2 linked regions of the Bacillus pumilus genome follow. The main gene of each other region encodes a partner of the protein of the gene in region 2 in a complex. Links are inferred from orthologs where the notes say so. Each region holds a gene or a part of one and is shown on either strand. Other genes may lie near its edges.

Region 1 (3,497 bases), 2.0 Mb from region 2 along the record:
ATTTCACCTTTATCAATATCTAAGTTGACGTCTTTTACTGCGTCAACATTTCCACTTTTTGAGTAGTACGTTTTTGATACATTCTGTAAATGGATCACAGTCTGCTCACCTGCTTTCTTGCTGAATCTATAGGTTGCCATCACATACGTTCATTTATTCTTCGTGCTGTCATGACTCTAGCCTGTTGCCAGATCAGTAAAAAAGACCTAACTGCAACGCAAGCAGAAAGGCCTTTTATTTCAAATACGCCTTTCTCTCATCTTTCAAAGCGTTGCGACTTTGAGTGAATTGGCACCAATTTCAGCTATGCTGACGGTTGCCGGGTTTCATAGGGCACGTCCCTCCACCTCTCTTAATAAGAGAAAATATGTTGTTTTATGTGATGTTCATGTTTTTACTAACGTAGAATATCATGCCACCCGAGATATGTCAACGCTGTAAATCGCTAATTTCCAAGTAAACGACTAAGTTATCATTTTTCGAAAAAAACCGTTCGTCAGCCAAAGTACCGCCTCTAGTCTTAGGAGCGCACGGAATGACCCTTTTACTTTCACTTGTCCCCTGCTAATTAACTGCTGTAAGGACATATCTCCATCTAATAATTGAAGTATTTCTTTTCTCTCACCATAAAAGATGAGATCCGATAACTCAATTGCAGGTAGTTTCTTCACTTCACCACGCTCATCCACAATCAATGTACAAGAGTCAGTTTCCGCCTCAAATGTAATCTTCAAGGATGATGATGAGAGCAGCGGTTTTAGCAATAATCGCTGCCCTGTGTTTCCATGGGTTTTCACTTTTTCCACATGTATAACCTCCCTGTCATTTGGTTATACATAACATTTCTCTACAAACATTCGCTTGTCCTTTATAAATAACTCGACAAATTTTCAGATGAATTGCTTGAAATATGACAAAAAACCGCTTTATTTAGCGGTTTCAATCATTTCATGAAGATATGGTACGGAGTGAAAGGCATAGCCTTTTTGCACCAGCTCACCTTTTTTAAACAGTAGAAAGCAAGGAACGCTTTCGATCTCAAAAGCCTTCGCAAAGCCTGGTGAGTAGTTTAAGTTATTTTCATAAAAAGGTACATCCGGCTGCATGGTGTCTACGACAGCCAGCATTTTCTTTGCCAGCTGACATGTTCCGCAAAACGGTGTATATAAGTATAAAAGAAATAAATCGTCCTTTATCTCCTTGAATTCGTGTTCTTCAATCTCTTTCATATACGTCCACCCTCATAAATATTTCGAATGAACATCAATGTTTGCAGCTAATAGGATAGATGCAATGTGGGCTGACGGTGAAGCGGCCACTTCGCGGTACGTTCTGTCGACAAAAAGATGAAATGCTTCAGGGAATTCTTTTCGAAATTGCTTCCGCAGTTTGTCGCCTGCATCGTCACTGTCTGCTAATATGTAAACGTCTTTCCCCAATAATTCGTCTACGAGCTGATCCAGCTTCGATGTACTGATCGTGCCATTGGTGCAAATGATGGTAACAGGTTCACTTATGACTTCTTTTAGCTTTTGTTTGTCTGTTTTACCTTCTACAATGATGACCTTTTCTACCTCTACATTCATCACGATCACCCGGCCCTTTTGACGTTGTTCACTTCTCCCTTAGATTACAATTTTTCATTCAGGTTGTAAAGATTGGGCGCTTGCACTAAAAAGACTGCAGCTTATGCTCACTGCAGCCTCATCTGTGATTAGCACCAGCCATTTTCATCATCACAGTCTACATATTTTTCTGTTCCGTGGGTCAATGTATCCGTCAGACGATAAAAACGATTTTGCTCATAGGAATAACCTGATTTTAACTCATATTGGTTTTCACTAATCATCGTGCCAATCTCTTCATTTTGATGATACAGCACCATGCCGCTTTCTTTGAATCGTCCAGTGACATGATCTGTTATATCCACATGTTCTTTTTGAAAAGACAAATTGGACACCCCCCCATAAAGGTAGAGTGTCCAATTTCACGTGAATTAGTCTTCTTTTGTCATTTCTTCATATTGCTCAGCAGTCATCAAGTTCTCAATTTCAGATGTATCAGCTGGCTCTACCACGATCATCCATGCTTTTTCGTATGGAGAGTCGTTGACGAATTCAGGGCTGTCATCCAGCTCATCGTTCACTTCGACGATTGTACCGTTGATCGGTGCGTAAAGCTCAGAAACTGTTTTCACTGATTCTACACTTCCGAAAGGCTCGTCCGCTGTAATTTTGTCTCCTACTTCAGGAAGCTCAACGAACACGATATCGCCTAGCTCAGATTGAGCAAAATGCGTAATACCGATACGCACCTTATCTCCTTCTACTTTGACCCATTCATGTTCTTCTGAATAACGTAAATCTTTTGGTGTGCTCATTCAATACCCCTCCAGTCTTTTCTTTCAATCTATATTGAAGATACCACAATCTGAATGAAAGTTACATCATTTCCAGACGCTTTTAAATGTATCTTCATTAAATCCAACTGTGACTCGTTTACCGTCTGTTGTAATCGGGCGCTTGATCAGCATTCCGTTAGATGCGAGTAATTCTAGCTGCTCGCCTTCTGACATTGCAGGAAGTTGATCTTTCAGCTGTAGCTCTCGGTATTTCTGTCCGCTTGTATTAAAGAACTTCTTCAGCTCTAAGCCACTTTTTTCGTAAAGCGCTTTTAATGTTTCTTTATCAGGCGTCTCTTCGACGATATGTATGCTGTTGATATCTTTATTGTGTTCTTCCAGCCATTTTTTTGCTTTTCGGCATGTACCGCAAGATGGGTATTCATAAAAATCTAAAGCCACTATTTTCACCTCCTGCAAGTAGTGAGAACATTTTATCACAAAATATTTTAAAAACCTAAATGTATGCTTACAAAAAGGTGCGGAGTGATACCCGCACCTTTTCAGCCGTCTTATACGATATATTTCTCTGCTTCAAAGATTCGTTTCGCCACTTCGCGCTTTTTGGCGATGACATTGATCGGGGTGAATCTTGTCAGTTTGCGAAGAGCTGACAGACTCATGCGGAGTGCATCTCCTTCTTCCATCGCGATCAAGGATTCTTTTGCATGAGCTTCAATTTTTAAGAAGGCTTCCTGCGTGAAAATTTGTGTGTAAGCAAGCTTTTGAGTATTCTTATCTAGCCCTGATGCAGCGATTGCCTTTTCAGTACGCAGAATCGCCGATTCAGCAGCAAAAATTTCATTGACGATATCCGCTATGTTCACAAGAATCTCTTGCTCTTTGTCTAATGCTTTTCCATACTTCATCGCCGCCATTCCAGATACCATTAAGGCGATCTTTTTCGCATGGGCGAGCAAGTATTTTTCTTGATCGAGCGGCTGATCACCTGGCTCTTCCGGCATCATCATCATGAGCTCTTCCTGTAAGGTTTGCGCCTTTTGAAGCAGCGGAAGCTCTCCCTTCATCGCTTTCTTCAAGAATGTGCCTGGTACAAGCAGACGGTTGATTTCGTTAGTCCCTTCAAAAATACGGT
Region 2 (6,057 bases):
CGTCTATGGCGTCTCCTCATGTAGCAGGAGCAGCAGCGCTTATCCTTTCTAAGTACCCGAATCTATCAACTTCTCAGGTTCGCCAGCGCTTAGAAAACACAGCAACACCGCTTGGTAACTCCTTCTATTACGGAAAAGGGTTAATCAACGTTCAAGCGGCTTCTAACTAAACAATAAATAAAATCCGGCTAATACAGCCGGATTTTTTTATTTATTGCTTCCTCGACGTTTCCTCTTTTTCCGCTGCTTTTTCCATTTCCATGATTCTCTCCATCATAGTTGGGTGCCCGTAGCGGAAGACCTTCACTAAAAGTGGCGGATTCACCTGAGACAGCCCTGATTTTGCAAGCTTTTGAAAAGACGTCACCCCTGCCTCTCCGTCTTTTGTCAGGTTTAGCGCATACTCATCAGCTGCACGTTCTTGATGTCTTGAAACTGCATTTGTAAAAGGTGATGCTGCAAATGACAGCATCGATACAATCATGAGAAGAATCGGAAGAGCAGCGATGTCGCGCGGCTCCCTCAGCCGAAATAGAACTGCTCCTTTACGATAGAAATAAAAATAGAGACGGTCGATCGCAAAAAATCCCGCAAGTGACAGTACTAGATATCCTGCTAATCCTATATAGACATGCTTCATGACGTAATGTCCCATTTCATGTGCCATGATAAATAAAATTTCGCGATCTTTCAGCTTTTGCAGTGTCGTATCCCATAACACAATACGCTTATTTTCACCAATTCCTGTGACATAAGCATTCATCGTGTTCGTTTTCTCAGACATATTGACCTCATATACATGACCTGCCGGGATATGAGCTTTGTCTGCAAGTGTTAAGATCTTGTTCTCAAGAGCTTGATCCTTTAGTGGATAAAAATTGTTATATAACGGATCAATGACGACCGGCTGTATAAAGAAGAGAAATAGCGTGAATGGAACTGTCAAACACCAGGCATACAGCCACCAGCGCTTTCTTCTTTTTTGAATAAGCCAAAAGAATACAATTGCACATAGAGCAAGAAGCGGATATTGAATCCAGAAATCTAGAATTTGATCTTTCAACCAGCTTGCCGTACTTTGAGCAGATACTCCGTAGTGCAAAGACAGCTGATAACCAATCCACTTAATGGGAAATGAGATCAGCATTGTCAAAAGCGATAGCACAAACACATATACAAGTTTACTTAAAAATGTGAAACGAGCTGCTGCCAGGCTCCATTCTTCTAATTTTCGTGAAAACCCTGAAATGAGCAGAAGAAAAAAGACATACCAATCTAATGGAATTGTCATGAAAAATAGTAAGTTACGTAATCTCGAGAAATTCTCGCTGATGACAAGCTCATGGCTTGTCATAAAGGTATGCGGATCTGCACTTGTTCCTTTTACACTATCAGGAACCGCTGCATCCCCAAATAGAAACAAATAAGAATAAATAAAAAGACCGTACAATATGTATGCTACCGTTGCAAGAGCTACCCATTTACGTACTCGCACATGTCAGCCTCCTTTCCATCCCTCTCTCTATTCTAATCATCCATTATTTTGTTTAGAACCTGTCTCATGTGGCTCCATCATAGCATGCCCTATCTGAAAAAGCTTTCACGAAAAAAATGATTATGCTACTCGAAAATCGGAGATGCTACATATAAAATAGAGAGTTGGAGGATCGAAATGAAGAAAATCCTTGCAGGAGTTGTGATCTTTGGACTTTTACTTATTACCTTCTTTTATGTATTCAGCCGGACGAGCGAAATCTTTGATGAGAATCGAGCTGAAAAATTGCTCCTTTCATCTGAAAACGAGTCCACTTCTTATGAAATAGATGATAAGGACACAGCAGAAGACTTAATAGAAGAATTAAACAAAGGCAAACAAACAAGCAATCATCTCAAGAAAAATTTAAAGAAACCAGATTATATCGCCAAGGTGATGTACGGCCGAACAAACGGCACCACCTTTCAGCTTTGGACAAACCGTTCACAGGTCGTTTTTTTAGTAGATGGGACTTATTATGAGCTGAATCAAAAACAGTCTAATTCTTTTCAGAAACAGTTAAAAGAAGCCATTCTAAAGGGCTGAAATTTTATTTTATCCCTTTGTCTTCTTATCAGCGTGATAGAACCTTAGCACACTAAGGGAGTCTCTTCATAAGAGACCCCCTTTTCTTATTTACTTTCCTCTGCTTGATACTTTTCCTTTAGTGCTCTTCTTAAAATTTTACCTGTTGTGTTCTTTGGAATATCATCTATGAAATGGATCGTTTGGGGCTGCTTATATTTCGCTAAAAAGCGTGAACAATGTGTGATGATGTCTTCTTGATCGATGTGAGCATGTTTCTTGGGGGAAATGTAACAGACGACAGCCTCTCCGGTGTTCGGATCTGGCACACCGATGACAACGGCTTCTGCTACAGCTTCATGTTGATAAAGCACTTCTTCTACTTCTCTTGGATACACATTATAACCGCCAACAAGAATCATATCCTTTTTCCGATCGACAATATAAATGTATCCTTCTTCATCTCTTCTTGCTAAATCACCGGTGTACAGCCATCCGTCTCTTAGTGCAGCTTCAGTATCTTCTGGCATTTGATAATAGCCTTTCATAATGTTGGGTCCTTTTGCTATGAGCTCTCCGACTTCATTTGGACCGACTTCTTCTCCCAGTTCATTCACAATCTTATTCTTCACATTCATAATGTCGGTCCCGACTGAACCGGGTTTTCTTTTTCCATCAAGAGGATTGAATGCAGTTACTGGGGAAGCCTCTGATAATCCGTAACCCTCCAGCACCGTGACACCAAATTTTTTCTCAAAACCGTGAAGTAAAGCAACAGGCATTGAGGCACCGCCTGATATACAAATCCTCACAGAGGACATTGCTTTCTCATGCCCTTCCTGGCGGTACAAATAGTTATACATAGTTGGAACACCAACAAATAACGTTGGCTTCTCTTTTTCCATCATACGCAAAAGCTCTGATGGGCTGAAATGCGGCAGGACATAGATGGTCGCGCCATGAATCAATGGTGCATTCATACAAACCGTTAAACAAAATACGTGGAACATCGGCAATGCGGCGATCACCTTGTCCTTTTCATCAATGGATAGGTACTCAGCAACGTCTCTGGCATTTGAATACAGGTTGAAATGAGTCAGCATCGCACCCTTTGGTTTTCCTGTCGTGCCAGATGTAAATAAAATAACTGCCGTATCGTCCTGATGAATAGATGGATGCACGTTCTCTTTCGAATGACCAGACACAAGCTTTCCAAAGAAGACAAGTTGATCTGATACTTCCTTAAAACTTGATCTGCACGCAGATTCATTTTCTGCACAAATAATCACCCGTTCAATAGACGGAAGCTGTTCATACACTTGCTCGTACACTGGTAGCAGTTGTTCAGGGGCAACAATGCCTTTTACATCACCTGTAATCAGCATATAGCCAATTTCACTAGGCGTGTATGTTGGATTGATTGGTACTACGACAAGCCCGGCTTTTAAAGCACCAAAAAAAGAAATGACAAAATGCGGTGAATTTCCTAAAATAAGCGCGATATGATCCCCGGCTTGAAATCCTTCGCCCACTAATCCATCTGCAAAGCGCTCGATACTTGTCATGAGCTCTCGATAGGTCCACTGATTTCCTTCAAAGATCAGTGCGATATCTTCTCCTTTCGTCATCGCCGTCTGCTCTAGATTTTTGATCAAATCCATTCTCCCACCCCTTACATGTCATCAATGAATGAATAACCATTCATTTTATGGCCAAACATTCCTCCTTTCTATTATAATAGACAATCGAAAAAATCCACAAGATCAAATGTAAATCGCTTTCAATTCTTTCAATCAAAAAAGCACCGCTATCTCTAGCCGTGCTTGTCCCTCTTAATAAATCAAATCAAGAAAATCCTCTTTTGATACATTGCCGAAGTAGTGGCGCATGTCCATATCTTCTAATACGTCGCTGATCGTTTTGCGATCATATTGTTGCCCAATGAGTCTTTTTTCAATATCAGCAATATCCCCTACACCGAAGAAATCACCAAAGATCTTGCAGTCCTGGATCATCCCTTTTTTCACTTCTAATCGAAGATCAATGGAGCCTGCTGAGAATCTTTTAGAATGCTGTAAATTAAATTTCGGTGAACGGCCGTAGTTCCATTCCCATTTTTGATATCGATCCCGGGAAATCTCGTGAATCTTTTCCCAATCCTGCTCAGTCAACTGATATTGAGGAACATCCCCATTCGTATCGAAAATGTAGCTTAACAGAATTTTTCTAAATTCTTCTGTTGTCATCTTTTGATCCATTAATTCACTAATATTGGCAACCCTGCTCCTAATGGATTTAATGCCTTTTGATTCAATCTTTTCTTTTTTCACATTTAAAGCCGAAACAACATGTTCAATTTCTGAATCAAATAGCAGCGTGCCATGGCTGAAAATACGTCCTCGTGTTGCGAACTGGGCATTTCCAGAAATTTTTCGACCTTCTGCCATGATGTCATTTCTGCCACTTAATTCAGCTTTGACGCCTAGCTTTTCAAGCGCTTGGATGACTGGCTCCGTAAACTTTTTAAAATTATGGAAGCTGTCCCCATCGTCTTTTGTGATAAAGCTGAAGTTTAAGTTTCCTTTGTCATGGTAAACTGCGCCACCACCGGACAGGCGGCGGACAACTTTGATGCCGTTGTCTTCCACATACTTCGTGTTGATTTCTTCTATTGTATTTTGGTTCTTTCCTATAATAATCGACGGCTGGTTAATATAGAACAGCAAGTACGTTTCTTCTGGGTCTAAATATTTTAAGCAATATTCTTCAATTGCCAAATTAATCATTGGATCATAATGTTGTTCGTTATCGATAAACAGCATCTCTATCTTCCTTCCTTGTTCCATCTAAGCCCTGAATGGGCAAGCTGTATATTGCCAGTATATAACGCCTGTGCTTCATTGACTAGGTCTTTATGACGACCAAAATGGGGCAGGTGGGTGATGATCAATTCTCCAACATTTGCTTCCTTTGCAAGCTTGCCCACCTCTGTACTATTCATATGTCCTGCACTCGATCCATCCTGTCCAGCGTAAAAATTGCTTTCAGCAATCAGTAGATCTGCATCCTTGCTAAATGGGATAAATGCCTCCTGATAACTTGAGTCTGCTGTATACACCACCACAGCATCCCCCGCCTGAATTCTCATCGCATAGCATTCTGCCGGATGAACCGTTTTCAAAAAATCAATTTGAAATGGACCAATTTGAATACCCTCTTCTGGCTGATAAGCCTTTGCCTTAGTATGTACATCATCCGCAAGCCGCCCAAATGCTTCTTGATTACCTGTATGTCCATAGATCGGAAGCGGACCGCTGCTTTTTCCTAAATGATATCCCACTAGCTTCGCATATTGGAGTGGTCCGATATCTGCAATATGATCGTGGTGATAATGAGAAAGGAGAACAGCATCTAGTTCTTCTATATCTATGTATTGCTGCAGTTTGGAAAGAACACCGCTTCCGCAGTCTACAAGTAGACGAAAGCCATCTGATTCAAAAAGATACCCTGACGTCGCTTCACCAGCGGCCGGGAATCCTCCGTAGCATCCAATGACAGTTAATTTCATCGTCATTTTTCCCTCCTTTTCTAAAAATCCCCTTCTTACAATATACCCATTTTTCATAAAAAAAGCATTCTTCTTGCCTATTGTTACAAAACAGATTGACAATTATTAATCTGTTATAATACAATAATAGCAACAAAACGTATTGGAGGATGACAAATGCTAGGAAAAATCACAGAATTTTTTAGAAATTTGCCTTCAAAAAAATGCACAAAATGTGGAAATGATTTAATGGAACAACACGAGTGTTACGGTAATGAATGTGAGGAATGCTCACAAGTAAGTTATCTTAAATAAGGTAATAAATTGAATTAAAAAGCACTTTTTTCCTCCGTCGTCAGTTGGAGTCAAAAGTGCTTTTTATTTTTTCTGAAAAATAGGTAAAAAGGTAAAACCCTTGTCCTAAAAGGGTTTTTTAGTATTTTCATCTGAT

The links. Proteins that work in one complex are often made in the same cells at the same time.
Region 1: the proteins of CKW02_RS05195 (region 2) and gcvH are in contact, whole or in part, in a crystal structure (PDB 3A7A), measured with the Escherichia coli proteins. The link is inferred for Bacillus pumilus from one-to-one orthologs.

What each region holds. Positions count from the first base shown.
Region 1 is NZ_LT906438.1:3,074,990-3,078,486, forward strand. Bases 689-3,497 are described here. They hold gcvH (glycine cleavage system protein GcvH), read right to left. Parts: upstream 2,381-3,497; coding sequence 1,997-2,380; downstream 689-1,996. Other genes in these bases: CKW02_RS16190 (SCP2 sterol-binding domain-containing protein), read right to left, coding at 689-806; CKW02_RS16195 (thioredoxin family protein), read right to left, coding at 927-1,229; CKW02_RS16200 (toprim domain-containing protein), read right to left, coding at 1,242-1,586; CKW02_RS16205 (YusG family protein), read right to left, coding at 1,715-1,951; CKW02_RS16215 (arsenate reductase family protein), read right to left, coding at 2,447-2,803. Outside these bases: CKW02_RS16185 (methionine ABC transporter ATP-binding protein), read right to left, coding at 1-98; more of CKW02_RS16190, read right to left, coding at 465-688. UniProt on the Escherichia coli protein: The glycine cleavage system catalyzes the degradation of glycine. The H protein shuttles the methylamine group of glycine from the P protein to the T protein.
Region 2 is NZ_LT906438.1:1,044,207-1,050,263, reverse strand. Bases 2,887-5,741 are described here. They hold CKW02_RS05195 (lipoate--protein ligase), read right to left. Parts: upstream 4,882-5,741; coding sequence 3,892-4,881; downstream 2,887-3,891. Other genes in these bases: CKW02_RS05190 (MBL fold metallo-hydrolase), read right to left, coding at 4,884-5,627; CKW02_RS05200 (fatty acid--CoA ligase family protein), read right to left, coding at 2,887-3,720. Also shown: CKW02_RS05215 (serine alkaline protease SapB), read left to right, coding at 1-170; CKW02_RS05210 (M48 family metallopeptidase), read right to left, coding at 212-1,495; CKW02_RS05205 (YhfM domain-containing protein), read left to right, coding at 1,673-2,080; more of CKW02_RS05200, read right to left, coding at 2,167-2,886; protein YhfH, read left to right, coding at 5,784-5,921. UniProt on the Escherichia coli protein: Catalyzes both the ATP-dependent activation of exogenously supplied lipoate to lipoyl-AMP and the transfer of the activated lipoyl onto the lipoyl domains of lipoate-dependent enzymes.